3 regions of the Pseudoduganella sp. R-32 genome follow, and region 1 is predicted to be linked to each of the others. Evidence: predicted binding sites of a transcription regulator. Region 1 holds the regulator's gene; each other region holds the start of a gene.
What was found. Region 1 encodes FNR, which switches genes on or off when oxygen is low (the NO sensors DNR and NnrR bind a similar motif). Its sites were predicted from a motif close to TTGATNNNNATCAA; they were not measured.
Positions count from the first base shown of each region.

Region 1 (9,554 bases):
AACGTGCTGGCCGATACGATTCCCGGCATCCGCGTGGTGAAAGCGTTTGCGCAGGAAACCCGCGAAGCAACCCGCTTCCGTACCGCCAACAAGCACAACCTGGCCGTCAACGACAAGTTGAACAAGGTATGGTCGCTGTTCTCGCCGACCGTGTCCTTCCTGACCGAACTGGGCATCCTGGTGATCTACGTGTTCGGCATCTGGATGATCTCCAAGCACAACATCACCGTCGGCGTCCTGAGCTCCTTCGTCCTGTACGCCAACCGCTTCTATGGCAAGCTGGATTCCATGAGCCGCATCGTGTCGGTGACGCAGAAGTCCGCTTCGGCCGCCAAGCGCATCTTCGACATCCTGGACCACGTGTCGAGCGTGCCCGATCCGGTGCAGCCGGTGAAGGTCGAGAAGGTCCGCGGCGACATCACGCTGCGCGAAGTGGGCTTCCGCTACGGTAACCGCGCCGTCAACCGCGGGGTGAACCTCGAGATCAAGGCCGGCGAAATGATTGGCCTGGTGGGCCATTCCGGCTCCGGCAAGTCGACCCTGGTCAACCTGATCTGCCGCTTCTACGACGTGGCGGAAGGCGCGATCCTGCTGGACGGCGTCGATATCCGCAACTACGCGGTGTCGGACTACCGCCGCAATATCGGCCTGGTGCTGCAGGAGCCATTCCTGTTCTTCGGCACCATTGCGGAAAACATCGCCTACGGCAAGCCGGAAGCCACCCGCGAAGAAATCATGAAGGCCGCCCGCGCAGCGCACGCCCACGACTTCATCCTGCGCCTGCCGCAGGGTTACGATTCGATGGTGGGCGAGCGCGGCCAGGGCCTGTCGGGCGGTGAACGCCAGCGTATTTCGATTGCGCGCGCGCTGCTGATCGATCCACGCATCCTGATCCTCGACGAAGCGACTGCATCGGTGGACTCGGAAACGGAAAAAGAAATCCAGAAGGCGCTGGACAACCTCGTCGCCGGCCGCACCACGATTGCCATTGCGCACCGTCTCTCAACGCTGCAACGCGCGAACCGCCTGGTGGTGATGGACCGCGGCAAGGTCGTCGAAGAAGGCCCTCATGAAGAACTGATGGCCAGGGAAGGCGCCTACTACCGCCTCTACCAGGCGCAGGCACGTAACGTCGATACAGACATGGATGACAAGGCAAAGAGCCGTGAAGATGATTAATTTTACTTTGAGCCGGGACAGCTTCGGTAAGCTGAACCTGATCGACGCCAACGGCGTGCTGCATGAAGGCGTGTCGCCGGTACGCGCGTTTCCCATCCAGGCGCCGGATGAAGGCCTGTCGCTGGTAAACACCGACGGCAAGGAAGTGGCCTGGCTGGATCGTATTTCCGACCTGTCGCCGCAACTGGCGGACATTGTGCGCGAAGAACTGGCCGGCCGTGAATTCATGCCGGTCATCCAGCGTATCGTGGACGTGGGCAGCTATGCCTGCCCTTCCACCTGGAGCGTCGAAACCGACCGCGGCGATACCACCTTCGTGCTGCGCGGCGAAGAAGATATTCGCCGCATCGGCAGCGTTTCCTTGCTGGTGTCGGACAGCCACGGCATCCACTTCCTGATCCGCGACCAGTTCGCGCTGGATAAGCACAGCAAGAAGATCCTCGATCGATTCCTCTAAGCGCGCCGCTAGCGCGCCATGCCATCCAGTTCCGCCAGGACCTCGCCGGGCAAATCGAGCGCCTGCGCGGCAAGGTTCTCCTTGAGGTGGGCAATCGAGGTGGTCCCCGGAATCAACAGCACATTCGGCGACCGGTACAGCAGCCAAGCCAGGGCCACCTGGTTCGGGGACGCGCCCAAGCGGGCGGCGACACGCGACAAGGTAGACGACTGCAGCGGCGAGAACCCGCCCAAGGGGAAGAACGGCACGTAGGCGATACCATCGCGTGCCAGTTCATCAATCAAGGCGTCGTCATTGCGGTGGGCCAGGTTGTACTGGTTTTGCACGCACACGATCTCGCACATCCGCCGGCCCTCGGCTACCTGGGCATGGGTCACGTTGCTCAAGCCGATGTGGCGTACCAGGCCTTTGCGCTGCAGCTCGGCCAGCGCGGCAAGCGGCTCTTCGATCGAGCCCTCAGCCGGCTGCATCGGATCGATCATCAGGCGCAAATTGACGACATCCAGTTTGTCGAGCCCCAGGTTGCGCAAGTTGTCATGCACGGCCTGTTCCAGTTCAGCAGGCGAACAAGCCGGCAGCCAGGAAGAATCGGCGCCGCGCCGGGCGCCAATTTTCGTGGCAATCACCAGGCCATCGCGGTAGGGGCGCAAGGCTTCGCGGATCAATTGGTTGGTTACGTGCGGGCCGTAGAAATCGCTGGTGTCGATGTGATCGACACCGGATTCAACCGCCGTGCGCAAGACCTTCAATGCGCCTGCTGTATCGGCCGGCGGCCCGAAAACATGCGGCCCTGAAAGGCGCATGGCGCCGTAACCCATGCGATTGACGATCAGGTCTCCGAGGCAGTAAGTGGATGGTTGCTGGGACATGGTAGAGCTCCTTTTCAATGAGGTTCCCAGTCTAGAAGCGAATCGACCGTTCGATAAGCCGGTATAATCAAAACAGCCCGTACGAAAATTTGCACAATGCGCGTCGATCTTGCCGACCTGAATGCTTTCATTGCCGTTGCACGCGCCCAAGGCTTTCGCGATGGCGCGCGTGCGATGGGCGTCAGCGCATCCGGTCTCAGCGAAGCGGTGCGCCGCCTGGAAGCCCAGTTGGGAGTGCGGCTGCTGAACCGCACCACGCGCAGCGTCACCTCCACTGAAGCGGGCAAGCGCCTGCTGGCGCGCCTCCAGCCCGCCCTGTCAGAAGTCGATGCCGCCCTCGCCGAAGTGAACGGCTTGCGCGACCGGCCAGCCGGCAGATTGAGGCTGAACGTCCCCATCAGTGCAGCACGACTGGTATTGCCGGCCATCGTACCGGCGTTCCTGGCCGCCTATCCCGACATACAACTGGAAATTGCCGCAGAAGAGGGCCTCGTCGACGTGCTTGCCGCGGGCTGCGACGCAGGCGTTCGCTATGACGAGCGCCTTGAGCAGGACATGATCGCGGTACCCATCGGCCCACGGGTCCAGCGCTTTGCCGCCGCTGCCGCGCCGGTCTACCTCGACAAACGCGGGCGGCCCGACCATCCGCAACAACTGCTCCAGCACGATTGCTTGCGCATGCGCTTTGCCGGGCGCGCCGTACCGCCATGGGAATTCAGGCGCGATGGGGAAACCGTGAAAGTCGATGTCAACGGCCCCTTGCTGGTGGAGCCATCCGGTGCCGTTGAACTGATCGTCGACGCGGCCAAGGCAGGAAGCGGGGTCATCTATCTGTTCGAAGACTGGCTGCGCCCGCACCTGGACAATGGCGCCCTGGAAGCGGTGCTGGAACCCTGGTGGCAATCCTTTACGGGCCCTTTCCTCTACTACCCAGAGCGCCGGCTGGTTCCGCCGCCCTTGCGCGCCTTCATAGACTTTGTCAAAAGTGAAAATTGACATGGATCATGTGCACGATTTTTTCCCAGCGGCACAATTGCGGTTCGACACTACTGGAGAACCCCATGGATTCCATCGTCTTCGGGCCGGACCTCGCACTGGGCATTCCCGTTCTCGACCAGTCGCACCGCATCGTCTTCGACATGCTCGACGCCATGGTAACCCTGCCCCGTCCCGCCTTTGACGCAGCCTGCCGCGACCTGGCAGCTGAATTCATGGAACACCTGCGCGAAGAAAACAGCCTGATGGAGCGCATCGCCTACCCGGCTGCCCAGGCCCACCGCGCAGCCCATGGCTACTTGCTGGAAAAGGTCGCCCGCACCCTGCGCCTGCTGAAGGACGACGAGGAAGCCACGGCACGCGACATCATCCGCACCCTGCCGGACTGGCTCGAGGCCCACATCAACACGATGGACCTTGCGCTCGCAGTTGCGGCTTCCCGGTTAGAGTAATAAAGTGCTTGACTTAGAGTGCACTCTAACTTTTACGATCACCCCATGGAATCGCACCTGAGCATTGACGAAGTCGCCAAACGTACCGGCCTCACAGCCTACACCCTCCGCTATTACGAGCGCATCGGGCTGATTGCCCCGGTCAATCGTGCAGCGGGCGGCCGGCGGCGCTATGCGGCCTCGGACCTTGCCTGGATCGAATTCCTGCTGCGTCTGCGAACGACCCATATGCCAATCGGCAAAATGCAGTCATTCGCAAAACTTCGCGGCGCTGGGGACTCGACGGTGCCGGAACGGCGCCGGATGCTGGAAGAGCATATGCAGAACGTGCTCGCCGAAATCGAGGCGATGCAACAATCTGCAGCATCATTGCAGGCCAAGATCGAGTATTACCGCTCCCTGGAGCAGTCCCTGGCGTCGAATCCAACCACCGATGGAGCACATGCCAATGAACACCGAAAGCCGCTACGAGCGCGGGCTCGCAAAACTGCGTGAAGTCGACGGCCAGGCCGGCGACCGCGTCGTGCAAAGCCTGGAAGATATTGCGCCCGATTTCGCCCGCTACCTGATCGAATTCCCCTTTGGCGACATCTATTCGCGCCCGGGGCTTGACCTGAAATCACGCGAGATCGCTGTGGTGGCCGCGCTGACCGCCATGGGCAACGCTGCGCCCCAGCTCAAGGTGCACATCCACGCCGCCCTCAACGTCGGCGTCAGCCGCGAAGAGATCGTGGAGACCATCATGCAGATGGCCGTCTACGCCGGCTTTCCGGCTGCGCTCAACGGCCTGATGGCCGCCAAAGAAGTGTTCGCGCAATAAAAAAGGGGCAGCAAGAGCTGCCCCATACACCCCCTACAGGTGAGAAAACTGGTAAGCCGGTCAGGCGACAGCGAGTTCCTGCGCCATGCCGCCGGACGACATGGCCTCGAGCCTGGCGCGGTCGGTAATGCGCAGATCGCGGTTGCTCAGGACGATCGAGCCATCCTGGCGCAGGCGGGCCAGCTGGCGGCTGACGCTTTCCACGGTCAGGCCCAGGTAGCCGCCGATATCTTCACGCGACATGCGCAACTGGAAGCTGGTCGAAGAGTAGCCGCGCTGGGCGTAACGGCCAGCGAGGTTCAGCAGGAACATGGCCAGCCGCTGTTCGGCGCGCATATGGCTCAGGAACAGCATCACCGACTGCTCGCGCTGGATTTCGCGGCTCATGGTGCGGTGGAACTGCTGCAGCAAGCCGGGAATCTGCATCACCAGCTCTTGCAGGCGGTTGAAGGGGATCTCGCAGACTTCACTGTCCTCCAGCGCCACGGCATTGCAGGAATGCTGGCCATTGCCGATGGCTTCCATGCCCAGCAGGTCGCCGGCCATGTGGAAACCGCCAATCGTCTGTTCGCCGCGCTGGTTCACCTGCACGGTCTTGAAGTGGCCGAAGCGCACGGCATACAGGCTGTGGAAGCTGTCGCCGGTCTTGTACAGCGGCTCGTCGCGGTTCACGCGGCGGCGGCGGGAAATGATCTGGTCAAGGCGAGCAACATCTTCGTCGGCCAGGCCCTGTGGCAAGCAAAGGCGGTTGAAGCTGCACAGCGAGCATTTGGCTGCGACTGGTGCGCAGGATTTGGTGGCGTTTGCAGGGGTGATTGGGATGACCGGGCTCATTTTGCTGCTCCTTGTTTTCGATGGAAGCAGTATCGCGCCCGGCGTCATTTCCCGGTATCAAGCATCCTGTGTAGTTGCTGTAGTGGTTCCCCTACAGCCGCTCAGATCAGCCCGTGCTCGAGGGCATAGCGGGTCAGCTCAGCATTCGTGGACATGCCCATTTTCTCGAGGATGCGGCTGCGATAGGTTGTCACAGTGTTAGGACTGAGATGTAGTTTTTCCCCTATGCGCACCAGGGACTCGCCCTGGGCAATCAGTTTGAAAACTTCCAGTTCGCGGTTGGAGAGCTCTTCGTGGTCGCCGCTCGGGCCGCCGCCGACCAGGGTTGCCAGTTTTTCAAGCAACGCCGGGCTCACGTGCTTGCCGCCCGAGGCAGCCTTGCGCACGGCCTCGATCAGGGTCGCCGTCGGCGCATCCTTGGTCAGGTAGCCGGAGGCGCCCGATTTCAGCGCGCGCACCGCGTAAATTTCCTCGGAATAGGTGCTCAGCACCAGCACCGCCATGCGCGGGCATTCGCTGCGCAGGGTCTTCAACAGGTCCAGGCCATTCTTGCCCGGCATCTTGATGTCCACCAGCGCCACGTCGAAACTGCGCTCGGCCACGCGCTGCATCGCTTCGACGGCGTTGCCGGCCTCGCCCTCCACGCTGATGTCGGGCGCCGTGCCCAGCATGAGGCGCACGCCATTGCGTGCAATCGCATGGTCGTCGACCAGCAAAACGGTGATCTTGTCACCCATTCTTGTCCTCCAAAGGCAGCCGCAGCTGCAGGGTAGTGCCCTGCCCGGCCTTGCCGCTGATATTCAGTTCGCCGGCAAAGCGGCGCGTGCGCTCGTGCATGCCGAACAAGCCCCACGATTCCCGGTCGGACAAGCCGGCACTTTCGATACCCTTGCCATTGTCTTCCACCCGCAGCACCACGTTTTCGCCGTCAATATCCACGATGACGCGCGCCTCGCTCGCTTCGGCATGGCGCACCACGTTGGTCAGCGCTTCCTGCGCGACGCGGAACAACATGGTGCTGCGCTCCGCATCGAGCTCCAGCGCCTGCGCCTCCGGCGTGATATTGCAGGTGCATTGCAAGCCGCTGCGCTGCGCCACCTGTTCCGCATACCATTCCAGCGCAGGCCAGATGCCCAGCTGGTCCAACACGCTTGGACGCAGGTCGGTAATCACGCGGCGCACGGTCTCTATCGCATCTTGCGCCAGCTTGGCCGCATCCTTCAACAGTGGGTCCGATTGCTCGCCGCCGCGCTCGATGGCGACCGAGATATAGGCCTTGATGCCGGTCAGCAGGCCGCCCAGTTCATCATGGATTTCCTGGGCGATGCGGGTGCGTTCGTGTTCCTTCAGTTTTTCCTGGTACGCGGCCAGTTCACGCAGCTCTTTCTGCGACTGCCGCAGCACCTGTTCAGCCAGTTGTTTCTCGTCGATCAGGCGCTGCTCGCGCAGCAGGCGGTCGATGGCGCCCGCCAGGAAGTCGAGGTAGCGGCCGTCGTTGTCCTTCACCAGGTAGTCGCGCGCGCCGCGGCGCATCGCTTCCGCCGCAACGGTGGCACTGTCGGCGCCGGTCAGCATCATCACCGGGATATTTGGCTGGGGTTCGCCGCGGTCTGCCGCGAGACGTGCCAGGAATTCAAGCCCGGTCAGGTCGGGCAAGTGATAATCGAGCAGGATGCAGTCGGGCTCTTCGCGCAAGGCGATATCCAGGCCTTCCTGGCCACTTTCCGCTTCCAGCAATTCGCAGTTGAAGCCCGGCGCCTGCGCAAAGGCGCGGCGGCAGGCGATACGGTCAACGATATCGTCTTCGACGATAAGGACCCTTACCCTGTTCATGGCAGCTCGCTGATGGTCCAGTACAGGTTGATGGAGCGGACCACCTCCACGAACTGGCGGTAGTCCACCGGCTTGGTCATGTAGCCGGCGACGCCCAGGTCGAAGCTGCGCATCTTGTCCTGCTGTTCTTCCGACGTGGTCAGGACGATGACCGGGATGCGGCGCAGCAGCGGGTCCTGCTTGACGTTCTGCAGGAACTCGATGCCGTTCATGATCGGCATGTTCAGGTCCAGCAGGATGATGCATGGCTGTTCGTTGCCCGGCTCGCGCAGGTATTCCAGTGCGGCCTCGCCGTTTTCCGTCGCCACGACACGGTTGCTGACATGGACCTCCTTCAGCGCGCGCAGGATGGTCATCACGTCGACCTGGTCGTCTTCCACCAGCAGGATCGGCTTGCTCGTATTATTCATGCTTTATTCTTTCTTTTCTTTGGCAGGGTGAAATAGAAGGTCGTGCCCTTGCCCAGCTCGGACTCCAGCCACACCCTGCCCTGGTACATTTCCACAATTTTTTTCACCAGCGCCAGGCCGACACCCGTGCTTTCAACCCGGTCGCGCGGCGCCAGCGTCTGGAACAGCTGGAAAATCCGTTCAAAATGACGCTCGGCGATGCCGGGGCCGTTGTCGCGAACGTAAAAGCGCCACTGGCTGCCTTCGTCGGCCCAGCCCACTTCGATTTCGCCGTCCGGCTTGTCCATGTACTTGACCGCGTTCGACACCAGGTTGTGGAACAACTGCTGGATGCGGGTCGGTTCGCCGGCAACTGTCGGCATGCCGGGCATCACGGTAACCTTGATATGCGCCGGAACTGCCAGCAGGTCGACCACCTCGGCCACCAGCTGGTCGAGCTGCACCGGCACCACGGCTTCCTTGATGCGTCCCACGCGCGAATACTGCAGGATGCCGTCGATCAGGGCCCCCATGCGGTGGACCCGGTTGATCAGGAGCCGCATGTGCTCCTTGCCTTCTTCATTGAACTTGTCGGCGTAATCATGCGCCAGCCAGTCGGCCAGCGAGCCGATGCCGCGCAGCGGCGCTTTCAGGTCGTGCGATACGACGTAGGCAAAGTTGGTCAGTTCTTCGTTGGCGCTGGTGAGCTCCTGCAGCAGTTGCTGCGCCTTTTCTTCGGCGTGCTTGCGCTCGGTGATGTCGCGCACCAGTCCAGTGAACATGCGGCGCCCGCCCAGCCACATTTCCGTGACGGCCAGGTCCATCGGGAAAATACTGCCGTCGCGGCGCAGGCCCTGCACCTCACGGCCCTTGCCGATGATGCGCTTTTCGCCGGTGGTCATGTAATGCTGCAGGTAGCCGTCGTGCGCTTCGCGGTGCGGCGCCGGCATCAGGATCTTGACGTTGCGGCCCAGGACTTCCGATTCCGGATAGCCGAACATGCGCTCTGCGGCCGGGTTGACCCGTTCGATGATGCCGTGCTCGTCGATCGTGATGATCGCATCGACCGCCGTTTCGAAGATCGCGCGCATGCGCGCTTCGCTTTCCTGCAGCGCGTGTTCGGCCTTCTTGCGGGCGCTGATATCGTGGATGGTCGCCATCACCATCGGCTGGGTGCCATTGTCCTGCAGGGGCGACAGGCTCACCTCGACCGGGAACTCGGTGCCGTCCTTGCGGGTGGCGAACAGTTCGAATCCGGCCCCCATGGCGCGCGGATGCGGGCGTTCGAAATAGCTGCCGCGCAGGCCAACGTGGCCGTGGCGGAAGCGTTCCGGAATCAGCGATTCCAGCGACTTGCCTTGCAGTTCGCCCGGCTCATAGCCAAACAGGTTTTCCAGCGCGGGGTTGACCAGGATCAGCTGGCCTTCCTTGTCGATGATCAGCATCGCGTCCGTCGCCGACGCCAGCAGCCATTGCAGGCTGCGTTCCGCAATCGTTGAATGTGTCAAAGCCTGGCCCTGTCGGTGGTCAAATCCTGTCATCCTAAGATTGTAACGTCCCTTGGGGCAAGAGGCCAAATGCGGGTCCTCAAGAATAAGTCGGTCAAACTTGACTTAGGTCAAGCGGCACTGGTGACGCGGCGCAAGATGCCCGTTAAAGTGCCCCAAAAGTGGAGACTAGCCATGCTACCTGAAGAAATTGACCGTTGGACTGCCGTCCTGCGCC
Region 1 covers NZ_CP183987.1:3,678,530-3,688,083, reverse strand. The annotation lists gene ACN9MU_RS16925 (ABC transporter ATP-binding protein) at 1-1,179, shown strand, start outside; gene ACN9MU_RS16920 (DUF1854 domain-containing protein) at 1,172-1,636, shown strand; gene ACN9MU_RS16915 (aldo/keto reductase family oxidoreductase) at 1,645-2,505, opposite strand; gene ACN9MU_RS16910 (LysR substrate-binding domain-containing protein) at 2,602-3,501, shown strand; gene ACN9MU_RS16905 (bacteriohemerythrin) at 3,567-3,953, shown strand; gene ACN9MU_RS16900 (MerR family transcriptional regulator) at 3,999-4,448, shown strand; gene ACN9MU_RS16895 (carboxymuconolactone decarboxylase family protein) at 4,402-4,773, shown strand; gene fnr (fumarate/nitrate reduction transcriptional regulator Fnr) at 4,834-5,607, opposite strand; gene ACN9MU_RS16885 (response regulator) at 5,709-6,344, opposite strand; gene ACN9MU_RS16880 (response regulator) at 6,337-7,440, opposite strand; gene ACN9MU_RS16875 (response regulator) at 7,437-7,850, opposite strand; gene ACN9MU_RS16870 (sensor histidine kinase) at 7,847-9,337, opposite strand; gene ACN9MU_RS16865 (TraR/DksA family transcriptional regulator) at 9,512-9,554, shown strand, end outside.

Region 2 (9,554 bases), 2.5 Mb from region 1:
GTCGTAATATGGCCTTGCATGCGCTGGCCCATCGGATGGTCGTCGAAGGCGACGTTGGCGCGGAACATGCGGCCGCCAAGCCGCGTCAGGGCGCCGATTTCCACCGGCTGCGGGCGGAAGCCGGCCTGGCCGAGCCACTGCTGCGCTTCAGCGCGTGTTTCGACGCGGCCGGCATCCGCACTGGCTGCCGCCAGCGTCTCCAGCGCCCATTGGTTGGAGTTCTGGTAGCGCGTCGACCAGGCGTAGGACAGCATGTTGTAGTGCGGCTGGTGCAGGCGTAGCGGCGTGCGCGAAGCCAGCACCTGCGCCAGCCGTTGCTGCACTTCCGGCGCAGGCAGCATCAGCTGCGCCTTGTACTCGTGCACCCCGGACAGGAAGAAGTTCCCCAGGCCATCGTTGAACAGGGCTGAATCGGCCGTGCCGCATTCGTTCAGCAACTGCACCACCACCCAGCGGCCTGCCGGATGATCTCGCCATGCCAGGCCGACGTGGGAATAATGCAAGCCATATTTGGACAGGTCCTGCCCGGCGCGTGCAATCACGGCCACTTGTGCGCCGCTGGCGTCAAGCGCCTGCATGCTGCGCTGGGCCAGGTCCAGGCCGCGTTTCACCTCTTCCACCGACATGGGCTTGTGTTCGCAGCTCTGGCCCGCGTGGGCCGCGCCGGCCATTGCACCGGCCAACGACACTGCAAGGATCAGGCGTCGCATGGCTTAGCTCACCTGGCTGTGATGCAGCAGTGCCTTGCCCGCCTCGTTCGGGATGAAGGCGATCACCTTGCCCGATACTACCAGCGCATGGCCGGCCGACATGGCCACAACGCTGATCGCGGTGCCGGCAACCATCGAGACGCCTTCCAGCGCCTTGCCGCTGAACTGCAAGGTAGCCTTGCTGCCGTCGCCTACCGCTTTGACCACGACCAACACGCTTTCGCCGACCGTCTCGACGGAATCGACTACCGGCGAGTTGCCGGTCATCATTGTCACCACGGATCCCGCCACGACAACCACGGCGGACAGGCCGCCGAGGCTCAGGGCTTGCGAACCATTCACCGCCTGGCTGCTGGCGCAAGCGACAGCAAGCAAGGCGGCGATCAGGGTGCGTTTCATTTTTTGCTCCACAGGTTAAAGGAGCGGCCATCTTGCTGCGTTGCCAGGGGCAGGGCAATTGCTTCGCGCACTGTAGCGCCGCGCCATGCTGGTGGTATCATATTGCGATACTTTATTGCGGGAAATTCAAGCATGTCCAACGTCATCCGCCTGGTCGACGCGCTTAAACGCCAGCTCAAGGCGCGCGGCATTACTTACGCCGCCCTGGGGCAGAAGATCGGTCTTTCCGAACCCAGCATCAAGCGCATGTTCGCGGCCCGCAATTTCACGCTCGACCGGCTGGAGCAGGTATTGGCTGTGCTGGAGATGGATTTTGCCGAACTGGCGCAAGCCAGCGCCGATACGCCGCATTTGATCTCGCAACTCACCTACGCGCAGGAGAAAGAAATCATCAGCGACACCAAGCTGCTGGTGGTGGCTGTGCTGGCGCTGAACCAGGTGCCGATCGAAGAAGTGGTGAAGAACTACAAGATCAGCGCCGCCGAAGCGACGGGCTGCCTGCTAAGGCTCGACAAGATCGGCTTCCTGATGCTCAAGCCGAACAACAAGGTGAAGCTGCTGGTGGCGCGCACTTTCAGCTGGCTGCCGAATGGCCCGATCCAGGGCTTTTTCCGCGACGAAGCGTACAGCGATTATTTCGATAGCCGCTTCGACGGCCATCATGAGGTGCAGCGGCTGGTGAGCGTGATGTTGTCGCAGCAATCGACACGCGCCTTGCTGGATCGCCTGAAGCAGGTGGCGGACGAATTCTCGCTGCAGCACCAGGATGATGCGCGGCTGCCGTGGGAACAGCGCCGCGCGGTGACCATCATGCTGGCAGCGCGCCCGTGGATACCGAAGGCATTCCGGGCGCTGCTGCGATAGTTTAGAAACGGCGCAGGGTGCGCAGGACAGGCTGCAGCACGTCCGCACCCAGCTTGGCGGAACGGGCGCCGTTCCAGCCAACCAGTTCATCCGGATCGTTGGCGTTGTCCTTGAATGGCAGTTCCAGGGTCAGCGACAGGCAGCCGAACAGGTGGGTGATGTGCGGCGAACCCATGGTCAACACTTCCGGGGTGTATGGCGAATCAGGATAGCCATGCTCGGACTGGAAGTCCGGCGACGCCAGCTTGAAGTCGGCGATGAACTTGTCCTGGGCGGCCTTCTGCTCCCTGGTGAAGTTCGGCAGGGCATCGCTGCCGGCCACGAAGACGTAAGGCAGGCCTTCGTCGCCGTGCACGTCCAGGAACAAGTCGCAGCCGATTTCCTTCATTTTCTCCTTGACCAAGAAGACTTCCGGCGAGCGCTCCATGGTCGGCTCGTTCCACTCGCGGTTCAGGTTCGCGCCGGCGGCGTTGGTGCGCAGGTTGCCGCGCACGGAGCCGTCCGGGTTCATGTTCGGCACGATGTAGAAGCAGGCATCCTGCAGGCATTGGCGGGCATATGGATTGGCGGCGTCGAGCAGGGCTTCGACCATGCCTTCCACGAACCATTCAGCCATGGTCTCGCCAGGGTGCTGGCGCGCGATGACCCACACCTTCTTTTCGGCTGCCTGGTCGCCGATCACCAGCATGTTCATGTCGCGGCCTTCCACGGTGCTGCCCAGGTCGACCAGTTCGGCCAGCGGGTGCAGTTGCGCGGAGTCCAGCAGGGACAGGTGGCGTTCCCACGAATACGGCTCGAAGTAAGCGTAGTAGATGGAATCGTGTTCCGGCGCGTGCTCGATGGTCATCACTTCGCCATCGAAGGAAGTCGGGATGCGGAACCAGTTGTCGCGGTCGTAGGACGCAACGGCGTTATAGCCCTTCCAGCCCTCGGCATAGGCAGCCTTGCCGGCATTCAGGAAACGGATGGTCAGCGGCACGGCCTGCGCGCCCTGCACACGGAAATAGAACCACTGGATGATGTCCGCATGCGAGTCCTTGCGGATATTGACATCGATATCGCCAGCGGAGGTAACGCTGACCACATCGATGGCGCCAGCGTCGAACTGGCTGCTGATCTTGATAGACATTGTGTGTCCTGTCGGAAAAATGAAGCGCCGTCGCGCGAAGCCCGACATGATACACCGAATGAAAGTCGGGGTCAGGTCTGGCAATCCGCCATTTTGGCGGATTGCCAGACCTGACCCCGACTTTCATCCTGTCAGCCAGGCCCCAGCCGCCAGGTCGTCCGGCAGCTTCATTCCCCAGCGCTGCTCGTATTGGGCCCTGCCCGGCAAACCAGGGGTAAGGACAACAGCAGGCTGGCAATCCCGATAGGCCGGACCATCCTACCTCCACGGTGATCAAGCTGATGATAGCAGGCCGCCGAAGCGCTGGTGGAAGCTGGTTTCGGGTTGCGGGGCGCTTGGATCTTCGCGTTGCAGGGCGGCGAGAATGTGCCTTTCGGCAGGGCCGGAAAGCTGGCGATAGAGCTGGCTGGCCAGTTCGTAGGCGCGGGCGCCGGGCCAGGGCTCGGGCAGCAGTTCGATTGGCAGTTGCGGGTCGTGCAGCTGTACGCGCCGGTAGGCGTGGATCAGCAAAGTGCGCAGCACGAAGGCTTGCTCGGGATCGATTTCGCCTGCCTCGGCCAGCAGGCCGGGCACGGTGCTGAAGTTGGCGACGAACTTCTCATAGCCGGCGGCCACTTCGCTCAGGTCCCAGCCTTCGGCCACCATCTCGCCCAGCGGCCGTGCGCGCAGGCCGGGCACTTCGCTGGCCTGTACCACATATACCTTCTGCAGCAGTCCAAGGCGCGACAGCAGGGCTTCCAGCGCCTCCACATCGCCGGCGGGATGGCCGGCGATGCCGGGCGCGATCACGCTGTAGCCTTCCCATAACAGCTCCTTGCGCAACTGGCTGCGCGCCGGGGCGTCGAGGCCATCGGCGGCCAGCACCAGGGTCCACTGGCCGTTCCAGTGCACATTCAGCGGCGCGTAGATGCGACGAAAGGCGCGGCTGAAGCGGCGCATGGCGTCGGGCGTGATGGCATAGCTGCTGCGGCGGCCGTCGCGCTGGGCGCCCAGCCAGCCTTCCTGCGCCAGGCGGAATACGGAGGTGCGCAGCAGGCGGTCGTTGACGCCGAAGGGAGCCAGCAGTTCGATCAAGCTGCCCGTCCACACCATGCCCCCGTGCGGGACGATGGCGTCGCCGAAGATGGTCATCACCAGCGATTTGGAGCGCGGCGGGTCGCTGGCCAGGAATTCTTCGATCCAGCCATTGATTTTCTGGTTTTTTTGCATAGACCGATTTTATACACTGTCATTGATCTAGATACAGAATTTTTAAATGACACACAAAATTCGTTTGCAAAGCAGTTTTTGTATCGTATTATGAAGCTATCCCGAACAAGGAGGCCCTCCTTATGTACGCACAAATGGTGGAAACTGGCCTGAAAAAGGTCCAGACCGCAGAAGATATGGACGCGCAGGAGCGCGAATTCCAGGCGCGCATCGACGCCGGCATCAAGATCGAGCCAAAGGACTGGATGCCGGAGGCTTACCGCAAGACCCTGATCCGCCAGATTTCCCAGCATGCCCACTCCGAAATTGTTGGACAGTTACCTGAGGGTAACTGGGTGACCCGTGCCCCGACCCTGAAACGCAAATCCATCCTGCTGGCCAAGATCCAGGACGAAGCCGGTCATGGCCTTTACCTGTACAGCGCCGCCGAAACCCTGGGCGTGTCGCGCGACGAATTGCTGGCGGCCCTGCACAGCGGCAAAGCCAAGTACTCGTCCATCTTCAATTACCCGACGCTGAGCTGGGCCGACATGGGCGCCATCGGCTGGCTGGTGGACGGCTCGGCCATCATCAACCAGATCCCGCTGTGCCGCTGCTCTTATGGCCCGTATTCGCGCGCCATGATCCGCGTCTGCAAGGAAGAGTCCTTCCACGCCCGCCAGGGCTACGACATCATGATGTCGCTGGCCAAAGGCACGCCGGAGCAGAAGGCGATGGCGCAGGATGCATTGAACCGCTGGTGGTGGCCGTCGCTGATGATGTTCGGCCCGTCCGACGCGGCCTCAGTCAACAGCGCGCAATCGAGCGCCTGGCGCATCAAGCTGTTCTCCAACGACGAACTGCGCCAGCGCATGGTCGACCAGACCGTGCCGCAAGCAGAATTCCTGGGCCTGACCATCCCCGACCCTGACCTGAAATGGAACGAGGAGCGCGGCTCCTACGACTTCGGCGAAATCGATTGGGAAGAATTCCACCAGGTCCTGAAGGGCAACGGCCCTTGCAACCGCGAGCGCCTGCGCACCCGCGTCAAGGCTTATGAAGACGGCGCATGGTTCCGCGACGCGCTGGTGGCGTACGCCGACAAACACAATAAGGAGCAGGCTGCGGCCTGAGAGGAGACAAGATGAGCAAAGAATGGCCACTGTGGGAAGTCTTCATTCGCAGCCAGCACGGCCTGGCGCACAAGCATGTGGGCAGCCTGCATGCTCCCGATGCGGAGATGGCAATCAACAACGCGCGCGACGTCTACACGCGCCGCAACGAAGGCGTGAGCATCTGGGTGGTGCGCGCTTCCGATATCGTTGCCAGCGCACCGGCCGACAAGGGCCCGCTGTTCGAGCCTTCCAACAGCAAGGTGTACCGCCACCCGACCTTCTTCCCGATGCCGGAAGAAGTGAAGAACCTGTAAGGCTTCCTGCTATGGATAACAAGGTCAATTACCTGCTGCGCCTGGGCGACAACGCCATGGTGCTGAGCCAGCGCCTGTGCGAATTGTGCGGCAAGGGCCCGGCGCTGGAAGAGGACATGGCGCTGTCGAACGTGTCGCTGGACCTGCTGGGCCAGACCCGCATGTGGTACACCTACGCCGCAGAACTGGAAGGCGCGGGCCGCGACGAGGACAAGCTGGCTTACCTGCGCGACGCGCATGACTACAAGAACGTGCTGCTGGTCGAGCAGCCGAACGGCAACTATGCACACACCCTGGTGCGCCAGTTCTTCTTCGATACCTGGCATTACTTCCTGATCGGCGCGCTGACCAAGAGCAGCGACCCGCGCATCGCGGAGATCGCCGAGAAGTCGCTGAAGGAAGTGACCTATCACCTGCGCCGCAGCGGCGACCTGATTGTGCGCCTGGGCGACGGCACCGACGTGTCGCACCAGTTCACGCAGACGGCGATTGACGAACTGTGGATGTACACCGGCGAGGTGTTCAACTACGACGCGGTGGATGAAGCCATGGTTGCGGAACGCGTTGCGCCCCCGGCTGCCATGCTGCGCGAGCAGTGGCTGTCGCACGTGTCGGATATCCTCGGAGAAGCGACGCTGGCCATGCCAGCGGCCGACGCCTGGATGCAGAAGGGCGGCAAGCAAGGCCGCCATACCGAACACCTGGGCTACCTGCTGGCGGAGATGCAGTTCCTGCAGCGCGCTTACCCGGGTTCGGAGTGGTGATGGACGCAGCGCGTGTCTGGACGCTGCTGGAGCAGGTCTCCGATCCGGAAATCCCTGTGATCTCCGTAGTGGACCTCGGCATCGTGCGTGATGTGCAGGTCACCGGGGCATCGTCCTGCGCGGTCACGATCACGCCGACTTACTCGGGCTGCCCGGCCATGCAAGTGATCGCCGACGCGGTGCAAGGCGCGTTGCACGATGCGGGCATCAGGCAGGTCGACATCATCACCCGCCTGTCGCCCGCCTGGACGACCGACTGGATGAGCGATTCGGGCAAGGCCAAGCTGAAAGGCTACGGCATCGCGCCGCCGGCACAGCGCGTGGTCGACATCAGCGGCCTGCGCGCCCCGCGCCCCTCCGCCGCGCCGTTGGATCCGCTGAAGGCCGGAGTTGCCCGCGGCGCGGTGTCGGCGCCGAAAGTCGTTTGCCCGCACTGCGGCTCCAGCCACACCGAAATCACCAGCCAGTTCGGCTCCACGCCCTGCAAGGCGCTGTACAAGTGCCTCGATTGCCGCGAGCCCTTTGACTACTTCAAGTGCCACTGACACCATGAGCAAATTCTATCCACTGTCCGTCGCCAAGGTGCAGCAGGAGACCCGCGACTGCATCGCCGTCACCTTCGCCGTGCCTGCCGAACTGCAGGAAAGCTTCAAATACCAGCAAGGCCAGCACCTGACCCTGCGCACGAACATCAATAACGAGGACGTGCGCCGCTCGTATTCGATCTGCTCCGCCGTGCAGGACGGCGCGCTGCGCGTGGCGATCAAGCGCACGCCGGGCGGCATGTTCTCGACCTGGGCCAACGAAGCGCTGAAGCCCGGTGCGACCATCGAAGTGATGCCGCCCATGGGCCACTTCAACGTGCCGCTGGATGCGGGGCAGAGCAGGAGTTACCTGGCTTTTGCGGCAGGCAGCGGCATTACGCCTATCCTGTCGATCATCAAAACTACCCTGATGACCGAGCCGACCAGCCGATTTACCCTGTTCTACGGCAATCGCGCTTCCTCGTCCGTGATCTTCAAGACGGAACTGATGGAGCTGAAGGATGCCTATCTTGAACGACTGAACATTGTCTATGTGATGTCGCGCGAGCAGCAGGATATTGAGCTGTTCAACGGCCGCATCACAAAGGAAAAAACCGAGCAGTTCCTGCAGCACTGGATCGACATCAAGGACTACGACACCGCCTTCATCTGCGGACCGGAAGACATGATGCTTGGTGTCTCCGCTGCCCTGCAGGAGGCTGGCATGCCAAAGTCGAACATCAAGATTGAGCTGTTCGCTGCAAGCATTCCAAAGCACCAGCACAAGCCGCGCGTGCAGGCCGATGCAGCACCGCACCTGACGGAAGTCACCGTGATCATGGACGGGAATGCGGCTTCGTTCACCATGGAGAAGGACAAGGAGTCGATCCTGGATGCCGGTTTGCGTGCGGGTCTCGATATGCGTTACTCCTGCAAAGGCGGCGTATGCTCTACCTGCCGCTGCAAGATGGTGGAAGGCAAAGTCGACATGGACGTCAACTACGCGCTGGAAGACTACGAGATTGCACGTGGCTTTGTATTGAGCTGCCAGGCGTTTCCGGTCACTGATAAAGTGATTATTGATTTCGATCAGGCTGAATAAAACCGGAGAACCGGTGTCAGACCCGCAGGGTCCGACACCCGGCCCGCGACCGCCGCGTATCAGTGTCTGACCCTGCGGGTCTGACACTGGTTTACCTGGTTTAAAAAGGAGACATGAATTGAGCTACGAGAACATCAAGTTTGAAATCGCAGAAGGCGTCGCCACCCTGACCCTGAACCGCCCTGATAAGCTGAACAGCTTCACCCAGGCCATGCACCTGGAAGTACGCGAAGCCCTGTCCCAGCTGCGCGCCGACAAATCCGTGCGCGTGCTGGTGCTGACCGGCGCCGGCCGCGGCTTCTGCGCCGGCCAGGACCTGGGCGACCGCGCAGTCGCACCAGGCGGCGCAGCAGTGGACCTCGGCGAATCCGTCGAAAAATTCTACGCCCCACTGGTGCTGGCGCTGCGCGAACTGCCGATGCCCGTCATCTGCGCCGTGAACGGCGTTGCTGCCGGTGCCGGCGCCAACCTGGCCCTGGCCTGCGACATCGTGCTGGCCGCCAAATCCGCCAGCTTCATCGAAGCCTTCTGCAAACTGGGCCTGATCCCGGACACCGGTGGCACCTGGCACCTGCCACGCCTGATCGGCCACGCCCGCGCCACCGGACTCGCCATGCTGGGCGAAAAGCTGTCCGCCGAACGCGCCGAGCAATGGGGCCTGATCTGGAAAGCGGTTCCCGACGAAGAACTGATGAGCGAAGCCATGGCCATGGCCAAGCACTTCGCTACCGCCCCGACCAAGGGACTGGCCTTCACCAAGCACGCGCTGCAAGCCAGCTACGGCAACACCCTGTCCGACCAGCTAAAGCTGGAAGGCGAAATGATGCGCGAGCTTGGCTACAGCCACGACTACCGCGAAGGCGTGGACGCCTTCATCAACAAGCGCACTCCAAACTTCAAGGGGGAATAAGCATGGCGGCTCTGGCGAAAGGCAGTGTCGTTGCCATCATCGGCAGCGGGGCAATGGGTTCCGGCATCGCGCAGGTCGCAGCGGCTTCCGGCTACACGGTCAAACTGTTCGACACCCGCGCGGAAGCGGTGGATAAGGCGATTGCCGATATCGGCAAGGTGTACGGCAAGCTGGTTGAAAAAGGCAAGATGTCCGGCGCCGATGCCGACGCCGCGCGCAGTCGCCTGCACGGCGTAGCCGGCCTGGCGGACGTCGCCGATGCAAAGCTGGTAGTGGAAGCCATTGTCGAAAACCTGGACGTCAAGCGCAGCCTGTTCGCCGACCTTGAAGGCATCGTTGCCGACGACGCCATCCTCGCCACCAATACTTCCTCGATTTCCGTCACCGCCATTGCCGCCAAGCTTCGCAAACCGCAGCGCCTGGTCGGCATGCACTTCTTTAACCCGGTGCCGCTGATGGCGCTGGTGGAAGTGATCAGCGGCCTGGCCACCGATGCCGCCGTGGCCGAAGCCGTGTACGACACCTCGATCGCCTT
Region 2 covers NZ_CP183987.1:6,223,557-6,233,110, reverse strand. The annotation lists gene ACN9MU_RS28530 (DUF2145 domain-containing protein) at 1-710, opposite strand, end outside; gene ACN9MU_RS28525 (hypothetical protein) at 714-1,109, opposite strand; gene ACN9MU_RS28520 (helix-turn-helix domain-containing protein) at 1,242-1,973, shown strand; gene ACN9MU_RS28515 (M14 family metallopeptidase) at 1,975-3,102, opposite strand; gene paaX (phenylacetic acid degradation operon negative regulatory protein PaaX) at 3,376-4,311, opposite strand; gene paaA (1,2-phenylacetyl-CoA epoxidase subunit PaaA) at 4,434-5,423, shown strand; gene paaB (1,2-phenylacetyl-CoA epoxidase subunit PaaB) at 5,435-5,719, shown strand; gene paaC (1,2-phenylacetyl-CoA epoxidase subunit PaaC) at 5,731-6,483, shown strand; gene paaD (1,2-phenylacetyl-CoA epoxidase subunit PaaD) at 6,483-7,028, shown strand; gene paaE (1,2-phenylacetyl-CoA epoxidase subunit PaaE) at 7,033-8,109, shown strand; gene paaG (2-(1,2-epoxy-1,2-dihydrophenyl)acetyl-CoA isomerase PaaG) at 8,228-9,019, shown strand; gene paaH (3-hydroxyacyl-CoA dehydrogenase PaaH) at 9,022-9,554, shown strand, end outside.
Region 2: a site for FNR is predicted at 4,334-4,347, ahead of paaX (phenylacetic acid degradation operon negative regulatory protein PaaX). Genes of this name have one in related genera too.

Region 3 (9,554 bases), 3.3 Mb from region 1:
CTACTTCAACAAGAAGCTGCAGGAACGGGCCCTCGGGCTGTTCCACGAGTCGCTTTGCCATCGCGGCTTCCTGGGGCTGGGCAGCAAGGAGAGCATCGACTTCTCCACTTACGCTCCCCGGTTTGAAGTGCTCGCCAAGCGCGACCGCCTGTTCAGGAAAAAATAATGCAAACCGACCCTGCGCTGGACATGGCTGTGCGAGGCCGCACCACGGAGGCGATCGTCATTGGCGCGTCGGCCGGCGGCGTGAACGCCTTGATCCAGGTGCTGCCGGCACTGCCGCGCGGCTACCGCCTGCCGATCGTGGTGGTGCTGCATGTGAGGAGCGGTCGCCAAAACCAGCTGGTGGACGTCTTCCAACAACGGGTGCAGGTACCGGTGCGCGAAGCGGGCGACAAGGAAGACATCATTCCGGGTACCCTGTATTTTGCGCCAGCCGGTTACCACCTGTTGCTTGAAAATGAACGCAGCTTTTCGCTGAGCTGCGACGCACCGTTGCACTTTGCACGTCCCGCAATCGACATTACTATGGAATCAGCGGCAGACGTGTATGGATCACGCCTGGCGGGCATGCTGCTGACCGGCGCCAATGACGACGGCGCGCAAGGCATGGCCGCCATTGGCAAGGCGGGCGGCCTGACGGTGGTGCAGGACCCGGAAGAAGCCAATGTCGGCGTGATGCCGCTGGAGGCCATCCGCGTGCGCCAGCCGGACCTGGTGTTGCCGCTGGAACAAATCAAGCAACTATTGCTGATGCTGGAGAAGCACTGATGGAACCGACCAATGTCCTGCTGGTGGACGACTTGCCGGAAAACCTGCGCGCGCTGAATGCCCTGGTGCGCGCCGACGACCGCGTGATCTACCAGGCCCGTACCGGCGAAGAGGCGCTCGCCCTCTTGCTCGAACATGAATTCGCGCTGGCCATCGTCGACGTGCAGATGCCGGGCATGGACGGCTTTGAACTGGCGGAGCTGATGCGCGGCACCGGCAAGACGCGCCATATCCCGATCGTCTTCGTGAGCGCCGCCGGCAAGGAGCTGAATTACGCCTTCAAGGGCTACGAAGCGGGCGCGGTGGACTTCCTCTACAAGCCGCTCGATCCGGATGCGGTGCGAAGCAAGGTCAATGTCTTTGTCGACCTGTTCCGGCAAAAGCAGGAGGTGCGACAGATCGTCGAACAGCGAGAGGCCACGGTGCGCGAGCTGAACGCCGTGCAGCAGGAACTGCAACGCGCGCTGGAAATGCGCGACCAGTTCATGTCCATGGTGGCGCATGAACTGCGCACGCCGCTCAACACCCTGTACCTGGAAGCGCAGATGCGCAAGCTGCAGCTCGAGCGCGGCAACATGGACCATTTCGCGCCGGAGCAGCTGGAACGCATGGTGGCGCGCGACATGCGCCAGATCCACGCCATGGTGCGCCTGATCGACGACATGCTCGACGTCTCGCGCATCCGCGCCGGCAAACTGTCGATCCGTCCGGCCCGCGTCGACCTGGAAGCGCTGCTGCAGCGGATTGTCGGCGACCTGTCGCAGCACGCCGCCGACATGCACAGCGAACTGCGCCTGTCGATCGTGCAGCCCGTGGCCGGGTGCTGGGACGAGTTCCGCGTGGAGCAGGTCATCGTCAACCTGATCAACAACGCCTTGCGCTACGGCGGCGGCAAGCCGGTCGACGTGCGCCTGCATGCCGACAGCCAGAACGCCCGCATCGAGGTGATCGACCAGGGCGTCGGCATCCCCGAGGAAGTGCTGCCGAAAATCTTCGAACCCTTCGAACGCGGAAAGATGGAAGGCATGCCGGCCGGCCTGGGCCTGGGCCTCTACATCTCGCGCCAGCTCGCCGAAGCCCACGGCGGCACGCTCTCGGCCCGCAGCAAGCCGAACGAAGGCGCCACCTTCATCTTCACGTTGCCGCGCGCCGACGAAAAGCCCACGCCGGGCACGGGAAGCACCAAGGACATTTTGCCTTTGCCAGCGAGTTGTGCCTAGAATGTCCCCATGAACCGGGACTTGCTCAGGGAACGCAGGGAATGGCTGCTGCGGCGCAATTGTTCATTGTCGCCTCAGCAGATGGGGATGGCTTATGCCCTGATGTGCCTGCTCTCGTTTGCGGTTGCCACCGGCTTTGTGATCATGGGCATGTGGCAGGTGCTGTTGTTCACCGCGCTGGAGATGACGGCCGTGGCGGCCGCCTTCCTTTACTTCGCCCGCCATGCCACGGACTATGAACACATCGTGCTCGCCAACGGCAAGCTGCTGGTGGAGCAGGTCTCCGCCGGCAAAATGAGCGTAACGCAGCTCGAACTCTACTTTCTCCGGCTGCAGATGCCCGCCCGCTACGGCGACCTGATTCACCTTGAATCGAATGGCGTCGCAGTCGATATCGGCTACTTCGCCACCGACCCGCGCCGCCGCGCGCTGGCCCAGGAGCTGCGCGCGGAAGTGCAGGGCGGCTTGTTCAGCAACTAGGTGCCAGCCGTTAGAAGCGGTAGCCTACGCCCACGCCGAACATGACCGGGTCAACCTTGACCTTGCTGACCTTGGTGCCGGCAAGCAGCACGTCGCTGCGGATCTGCACTTTCTTGATGTCCAGGTTGAGCGACCAGTTCTTGTCCAGCTTGTAGTCCACGCCAGCCTGCAGGGCCAGGCCGAAGCTGTCGTGTTCCAGGCTGCCCTGGCCGTCCAGGATCTTGTTCTTGGAGAAGGTGGTCCAGTTCACGCCCACGCCCAGGTAAGGGCTGAGCTGCGAGGATGGGGTGAAGTGGTACTGCGCCAGCAGGGTCGGCGGCAGGTGCTTGAACGTGCCGGCGGATTCGCCAGCCACATACACGGTGTGCTTCTGCGGATAGGTCAGCACCAGCTCGGCGGAGATATTCGGGGTGAAGAAGTAGGAAATATCCACTTCCGGAATGGTTTTGCTGCTGACGGTGATCAGGTCGGATGGGCCCACGCCGGCAATCGGGTCGGACTTGTCTGCGGGGTTGATGTGCACGGCACGTGCGCGTACTTGCCAAGGCGTTTGCTGCGCCATTGCACCAAACGCCACGCTACCCAGGACAGCTGCCAAAATCGCTTTCTTCATTTCACTACCTCTTTCATGTGGTCATTGATATTCGGTAAGTAAAAGTCTATTGATGCGACGCAGCAAAATCTTTGACCTAAGTCAAAATTGCCCGAACGAACACAAGTTAGCTAAAACGAGAGTAAGATTCGCGAATTCACATCCCACCCTATCCCCGGAGGCAGGAAATGAAATTGCACGTCAATGGCCAGGTACGCGAGTTCGAGGCCGAAGAAGATACGCCCCTGTTGTGGGTGATCCGCGAACAGCTGGGACTCACCGGTACCAAATACGGCTGCGGCGTGGCGCAATGCGGCGCCTGCACCGTGCACATTGACGGCGAGCCGACGCGCAGCTGCGTGCGCCCTGTCTCCACCGTGACGGCCGACCAGAAGATCGTCACCATCGAAGGCCTGAGCAACGACGGCAGCCATCCCGTGCAAAAGGCCTGGGCCGCGCTGGACGTGCCGCAATGCGGCTTCTGCCAGTCCGGCATGATCATGGCCGCCGCCGCGCTGCTGAAGCAGAAGAAGAACCCGACCGACGCCGACATCGACGCGGCGATGACCAATATCTGCCGCTGCGGCACCTATAACCGCGTGCGCAAGGCCATCCACATGATCGCCAGGGGCGGCGACGTGAAGACTGCAGGCCTGGACATCGTGGAAGGGAGCAAGGCATGAGCATGATGACTCGCCGCGGCTTCATCGGCCGCTCGCTGGGCGCCACCGCAGGCCTGATGTTCGGCTTCCATATCCCGTTCGCAGAAGCGCAGCAGGCGCAGGCCACCGCGGCGCCAGATGCGCCCGAGATCAACGCCTGGGTCGTGGTCAAGCCGGACGACACCATCGTGGTCCGCATCGCCCGTTCCGAGATGGGCCAGGGCACGCTGACCGGCCTGGCGCAACTGGTGGTGGAAGAACTGGATGGCGACTGGAGCAAGGTCACCACCGAATACCCGTCGCCCGGCCGCCAGCTGGCGCGCAATCGCGTCTGGGGCAGCTTCTCCACCGGCGGCAGCCGCGGCGTGCGCGAATCGCATGAATACGTCCGCAAGGGCGGCGCCGCAGCCCGCATGATGCTGGTGCAGGCCGCCGCCGCCCAGTGGGGCGTGCCAGCCGCCGAATGCGCGGCAGCGAAAAGCGTGATCACCCACACGCCATCCGGCCGCACGCTCACCTACGGCAAGGTCGCCGACGCAGCAGGCAAGCTGCAGGCGCCCGCCGCTGCCGACATCAACCTGAAAGACCCGAAAGACTGGAAGCTGGCCGGCAAGCGCCTGGCGCGCCTGGACACGGCCGACAAGACCACCGGCAAGCAAATCTACGGCATGGACTTCAAGCTGCCCGGCATGCTGAACGCAGCGATCAAGGACTGCCCGGTCTTCGGCGGCAAGGTAAAAAGCTTCGACGCCGCCGCCATCGCCGGCAAGCCCGGCGTGAAGAAAGTGCTGCAGGTCGGCGACAGCGCTGTGGCCGTCGTGGCCGACACCTGGTGGCGCGCCCGCAGCGCCCTGGACGCCCTGCCGATCGAATGGGACAAGGGCCCCAACGCCGGCATGAACAGCAAGGACACCGCCGCCTGGATCAAGGCCGGCCTGGATGCACCGGAAGCGGCAGTCGGCAACAGCAACGGCGACGCCAAGGCTGCCCTGGCCAGCGCCCACCGCAAGATCGAAGCCGTCTACAGCTACCCCCACCAGAACCACGCCACCATGGAGGTGATGAACGCCACCGCCGTGTGGACGCCGGAGCGTTGCGACGTCTGGACCCCGACGCAGAACGGCGAAGCCGCCCTGGCCGCGACCAGCGAGGCAGCCGGCCTGCCGCAGTCCAAATGCGACGTGACCAAGCTGCATCTCGGCGGCGGTTTCGGACGGCGCGGCGCCACGCACGACTGGGTAACCCAGGTCGTGAAGATCGCCAGGGAAATGCCGGGCACGCCGATCAAATTGATCTGGACCCGCGAAGAAGACATGCAGCACGGCCGCTACCACCCGGTCACCCAGTGCAAGCTGACCGCAGGCTTGGACGCAAAAGGCGAGGTAACGTCGCTGCACATGCGCATCGCCGGCCAATCGATCCTGGCCGCGCTGTTCCCGCAGAACGTCAAGGACGGCAAGGACCCTGCAGTCTTCCAGGGCTTGAACCCGCCCGGCCCGGAAGCCTCGTTCGGCTACACCATCCCGAACCTGCTGATCGACCACGCCATGCGCAACCCTGCCGTGCCGCCAGGCTTCTGGCGCGGCGTGAACCTGAACCAGAACACGATCTACGTCGAATGCTTCCTCGACGAAATCGCGCACGCCACGAAACAGGACCCGCTGGCCCTGCGCCGCAAGCTGATGAAGGACAGCCCAAAGCACCTGGCAGTCCTGAACGCGGTGGCCGAAAAAGCCGGCTGGTCCAAGCCGCCGAAGAAAGGCATCTACCGCGGCATCGCGCAAACGATGGGCTTCGGCAGCTACGTCGCCGCCGTGGCGGAAGTCTCGGTCAGCAAGGACGGCAAGCTGAAGATCCACCGCATCGTCGCCGCCACCGACCCCGGCCACGCCGTGAACCCGCAGCAGATCGAAGCGCAAGTGGAAGGCAGCTTCGTCTACGGCCTGAGCGCAGCGCTCTACGGCGAGATCACGATCAAGGACGGCGCAGCAGAGCAAACCAACTTCGACACCTACAACGTGCTGAAGATGGATGAAATGCCGAAGGTCGAAACGGTCGTGATGCCAAGCGGCGGCTTCTGGGGAGGCGTTGGCGAACCGACAATCGCCGTCGCCGCCCCCGCAGTGTTGAACGCCATCTTCGCCGCCACAGGCAAGCGCATCCGCGACCTCCCGCTAAAGAACCACAGCCTGAAAAAGGCATAAAGAAATGCCGCCAGTCCGCGGCCCGCGAGCAGACTGGGTCAGACCCTTGGGTCTGACCCAGGTTTACCGGTTTTTGCTTGCAGCCCTGTTGACGCTCAACACCGCCCAAGCCCAGGAAGGCAACGCAGAAGCTGGCCGCGCCATCGTCGCCAACCGCCAGCAAGGCCTCTGCCTCCTCTGCCACAGCGCCCCCATCCCCGAGGAACGCTTCCAAGGCAACCTGGCCCCCGACCTCGCCGGCGTCGGCGACCGCTACACCAGGGCCGAGCTCCGCCAGCGAATCGCAGACAACAGTGCCGTCAACCCCAGCACCATCATGCCCTCGTACGCCAAAACCACGGGCTTGACACGCGTAGCGCCGACATACCGCGACAAGACCATCCTCACAACGCAGCAAATCGAAGACGTCGTCGCCTACCTCGTCACGCTCAAGGCCGCAGAAAAGAAATGACCACCCGCCGCCAACTCCTCGCCGCGTTGCCGCTACTGGCGCTAGTCCGCCCCGCCCAAGCGACGCCCGCCGAGATGACAGCCGCCATCGCCGCCTACACCAGCAACGCCAGCATCCAGCGCGGCCGCGTGCAGATCGACATCGCCCAACTGATCGACAACGGCAACGCAGTCCCCATCACGGTAAGGGTCGACAGCCCGATGACCGAGCAAGCCCACGTCACCGACATCGCCATCTTCAACGAAAAGAACCCGCTCCCCGACGTCGCGAGATTCAAGCTGACGGCCCTGGCCGGCACGCCGGAAATCAGCACCCGCATCCGCCTCGCCACCAGCCAGACGCTCACCGCCCTGGCCCGCACCAGCGACGGCCAATGGTGGCAGCAGACGGTCGACGTGATCGTCGCCCTGGCGGCCTGCGTAGAAGGGGAGCCCATCTGACATGGCCAGCGCCCTGATCCACATGCCCGCCAGCGCCAGGCCCGGCGAGATAATCGAAGTACGTGCCCTGATCGCCCACATGATGGAGACCGGCTTCCGCCCCGGCCCCGACGGCAAGCCCCTCCCGCGCGACATCATCCGCAAATTCGAATGCCGCTACAACGGCAAGCAGGTCATCAGCGCCGAGCTGCATCCCGCCATGAGCGCCAACCCGTATATAGCCTTCTTCATCAAGGCAACCACCAGCGGCCCGCTCGAATTCACCTGGACCGGCGACAACAGTTTCGCACAAACCGAAACCAGGCAGCTGCAGGTGCAACCATGAAGCCAACGTTCGCACTGCTACTGGCGCTAGCCGTCACCACAGCCGCCAGCGCAGACAGGGTCAGACCCTCCGGGTCTGACCCTGGTTTACCGGTTTTAAAGCGCCAATCCGGCCGCGACTACATGTCCCCCGCCACGCAAGCGATGCAAGCCGACGACACCCAAAACCCCGCCATGCTCTGGGTCGCCAACGGCGAAGTGCTCTGGCGCACAGCTCCCATCGGCGGCAACGGCAAATCCTGCGCCACCTGCCACACCGACGCCAAGTCCAGCATGCGCGGCGCAGCCGCAAAATTCCCCCGCTTCAGCCAATCAGCCGGCAAAGTGATCACGCTATCCGGCCAGGTCAATCAATGCCGCACCGGCGCCCTGAAGGCCGCCCCGCTGAAGCCAGAATCACCCGACCTGCTGGCCCTGGAAACCTACATCGCCCTGCAAAGCCGCGGCCTCCCCCTGGCGCCGGCAACCGACAAGGAAACCAGACAAGCCGCCGAACGCGGCCAACAACTCTTCACCACCCGCATCGGCCAGCTGAACCTGAGCTGCGCCCAATGCCACGACAACAACGCCGGCAAACGCCTGGCCGGCGCCCCCATCCCCCAAGGCCACGCCAACGCCTATCCCATCTACCGGCTGGAATGGCAAGGCGCAGGAAGCCTGCAACGCCGCCTGCGCAACTGCATGAGCGGCGTGCGAGCCGAAGTCCCTCCTTACGGCGCTCCCGACCTGGTAGACCTTGAAGCCTACCTTGCCCTGCGCGCCCAGGGCATGCCGTTAGAAACCCCAGGAGTCCGCCCATGAAGACAATCGCCGCACTGACGCTCGCGCTGTCCGCCACGCTCCCCGCCATCGCCGCAGAGGCCATCCCCAGCGGCGCCCGCCTCGCCGCCAGCTGCACCGGCTGCCACGGCACCAACGGCGCCACGCAAGGCGCTGCGCTGCCGCCCCTGGCCGGCCAGCCAAAGGACCAGCTCCAGCAGTCCCTGAAGGATTTCAAGGCTGGAAAACGCCCCGCCACCATCATGACCCAGCTCGCCAAAGGGTACACTGACGAACAATTGGAAATATTGGCAGCGTACTTCGCCGCCCAGAAAAAATAAAAATGCGATTCAAACTGGCCCATAGCCTGCTGGCTGCGGCGTTGGCGCTGACCACATGTGGCGCCGGCGCCCAGCACATCTCCTTGCAACACTTCGGACAAAGCGAAGGCCTCGGCAACCTTTCGCTCACGGCACTGGCCCAGGATGCCAGCGGCTACCTGTGGGTAGGCACCGAGAATGGCCTGTTCCGCTACAACGGCGCGGAATTCCGCCGTTACGGCAGCACGCAGGGAATGGACGACACCTTCGTCACCGCCCTGCACAGCAGCTCGTCCGGCGCGCTATGGGTCGGCAATCACGCAAGCCTGTACCGGCTGCAGCAGGGCCGCCTGGTTCCCGTGCTATGGGAAGGCAAGAAGCTGCCCGTATGGCCGCTCCAACCCATGGCCGAAAGCCCTGCCGGCGAAACGCTGCTGGCAAGCGAGGGCGATCTGTTCGTCCTGGCCGCGAAGGGCGACCGCACCAGCATCCGCCTGTATTTCGACGCCGCCGCGCTGCAGGCGCACGCCGAGCTGAAGTCGGTCCGCAGCGTCCACGTCGACGAAAAAGGCACGCTGTGGATGGCATGCAAGGAATCGCTCTGCCAGGCCAGCGGGAAAGACATTCGCGTATTCAGCGAGCAGGAAGGCCTGCCGCACGACCAATGGACCAGCATTGCAAGCGACAAGGCCGGCAACCTCTGGATTCGCAGCGAAAAGCGCATCTACACGCTGCCCCAAGGCGCAACGCGCTTCGAAAACCGCACGCCGTCGCAAGACGTGATGCGCAAGCACATGCTGCGCAGCGAGCTGCACATCGACGACAGCGGCAACGTGCTTACCAACGCCGATAACGGCCTGCTGCGCTGGCGCCAGGGCCGCTGGGAGATCTACGGCAAGGAAAACGGCCTCGATGCCGGCGGCGGCGTCACCGACATCCTGCGCGATCGCGGACGCGGCACCTGGCTGGCAACGCGCGGCCGCGGCCTGCTGCACTGGCGCGGCTACGGCAACTGGGAAAGCTGGACCATGCAGCAAGGCCTGCCGGATGACGTGATCATCTCCGTCCAGCGCGGCCACGAAGGCCGCCTGCACGTAGGCACCCGTTCCGGCCACGCCGTGATGGAGCCCGGAGCGAACGGATTTACAACGCCGCCGACCCCGCCAGCCCTGGCCGACCAGCAATGGTCCACGATGGAAACGGACCGCAACGGCAGGCTATGGGCCGGAAGCTATTCCGGCATGCTGATGCGCTCCCTGCCGGACACCCGGAAGACCGAACTGGTCGCCAGGCTGCCCTTCATTTCGCAGGTGCTGGCCGACCGCAAAGGC
Region 3 covers NZ_CP183987.1:73,502-83,055, reverse strand. The annotation lists gene ACN9MU_RS00380 (CheR family methyltransferase) at 1-166, shown strand, start outside; gene ACN9MU_RS00375 (chemotaxis protein CheB) at 166-771, shown strand; gene ACN9MU_RS00370 (hybrid sensor histidine kinase/response regulator) at 771-1,991, shown strand; gene ACN9MU_RS00365 (DUF2244 domain-containing protein) at 2,001-2,471, shown strand; gene ACN9MU_RS00360 (OmpW/AlkL family protein) at 2,482-3,084, opposite strand; gene ACN9MU_RS00355 ((2Fe-2S)-binding protein) at 3,252-3,746, shown strand; gene ACN9MU_RS00350 (molybdopterin cofactor-binding domain-containing protein) at 3,743-5,929, shown strand; gene soxX (sulfur oxidation c-type cytochrome SoxX) at 5,976-6,380, shown strand; gene ACN9MU_RS00340 (SoxY-related AACIE arm protein) at 6,377-6,820, shown strand; gene soxZ (thiosulfate oxidation carrier complex protein SoxZ) at 6,822-7,145, shown strand; gene soxA (sulfur oxidation c-type cytochrome SoxA) at 7,268-7,945, shown strand; gene ACN9MU_RS00325 (c-type cytochrome) at 7,942-8,244, shown strand; gene ACN9MU_RS00320 (diguanylate cyclase) at 8,247-9,554, shown strand, end outside.
Region 3: a site for FNR is predicted at 3,156-3,169, ahead of ACN9MU_RS00360 (OmpW/AlkL family protein). Genes of this name have one in related genera too.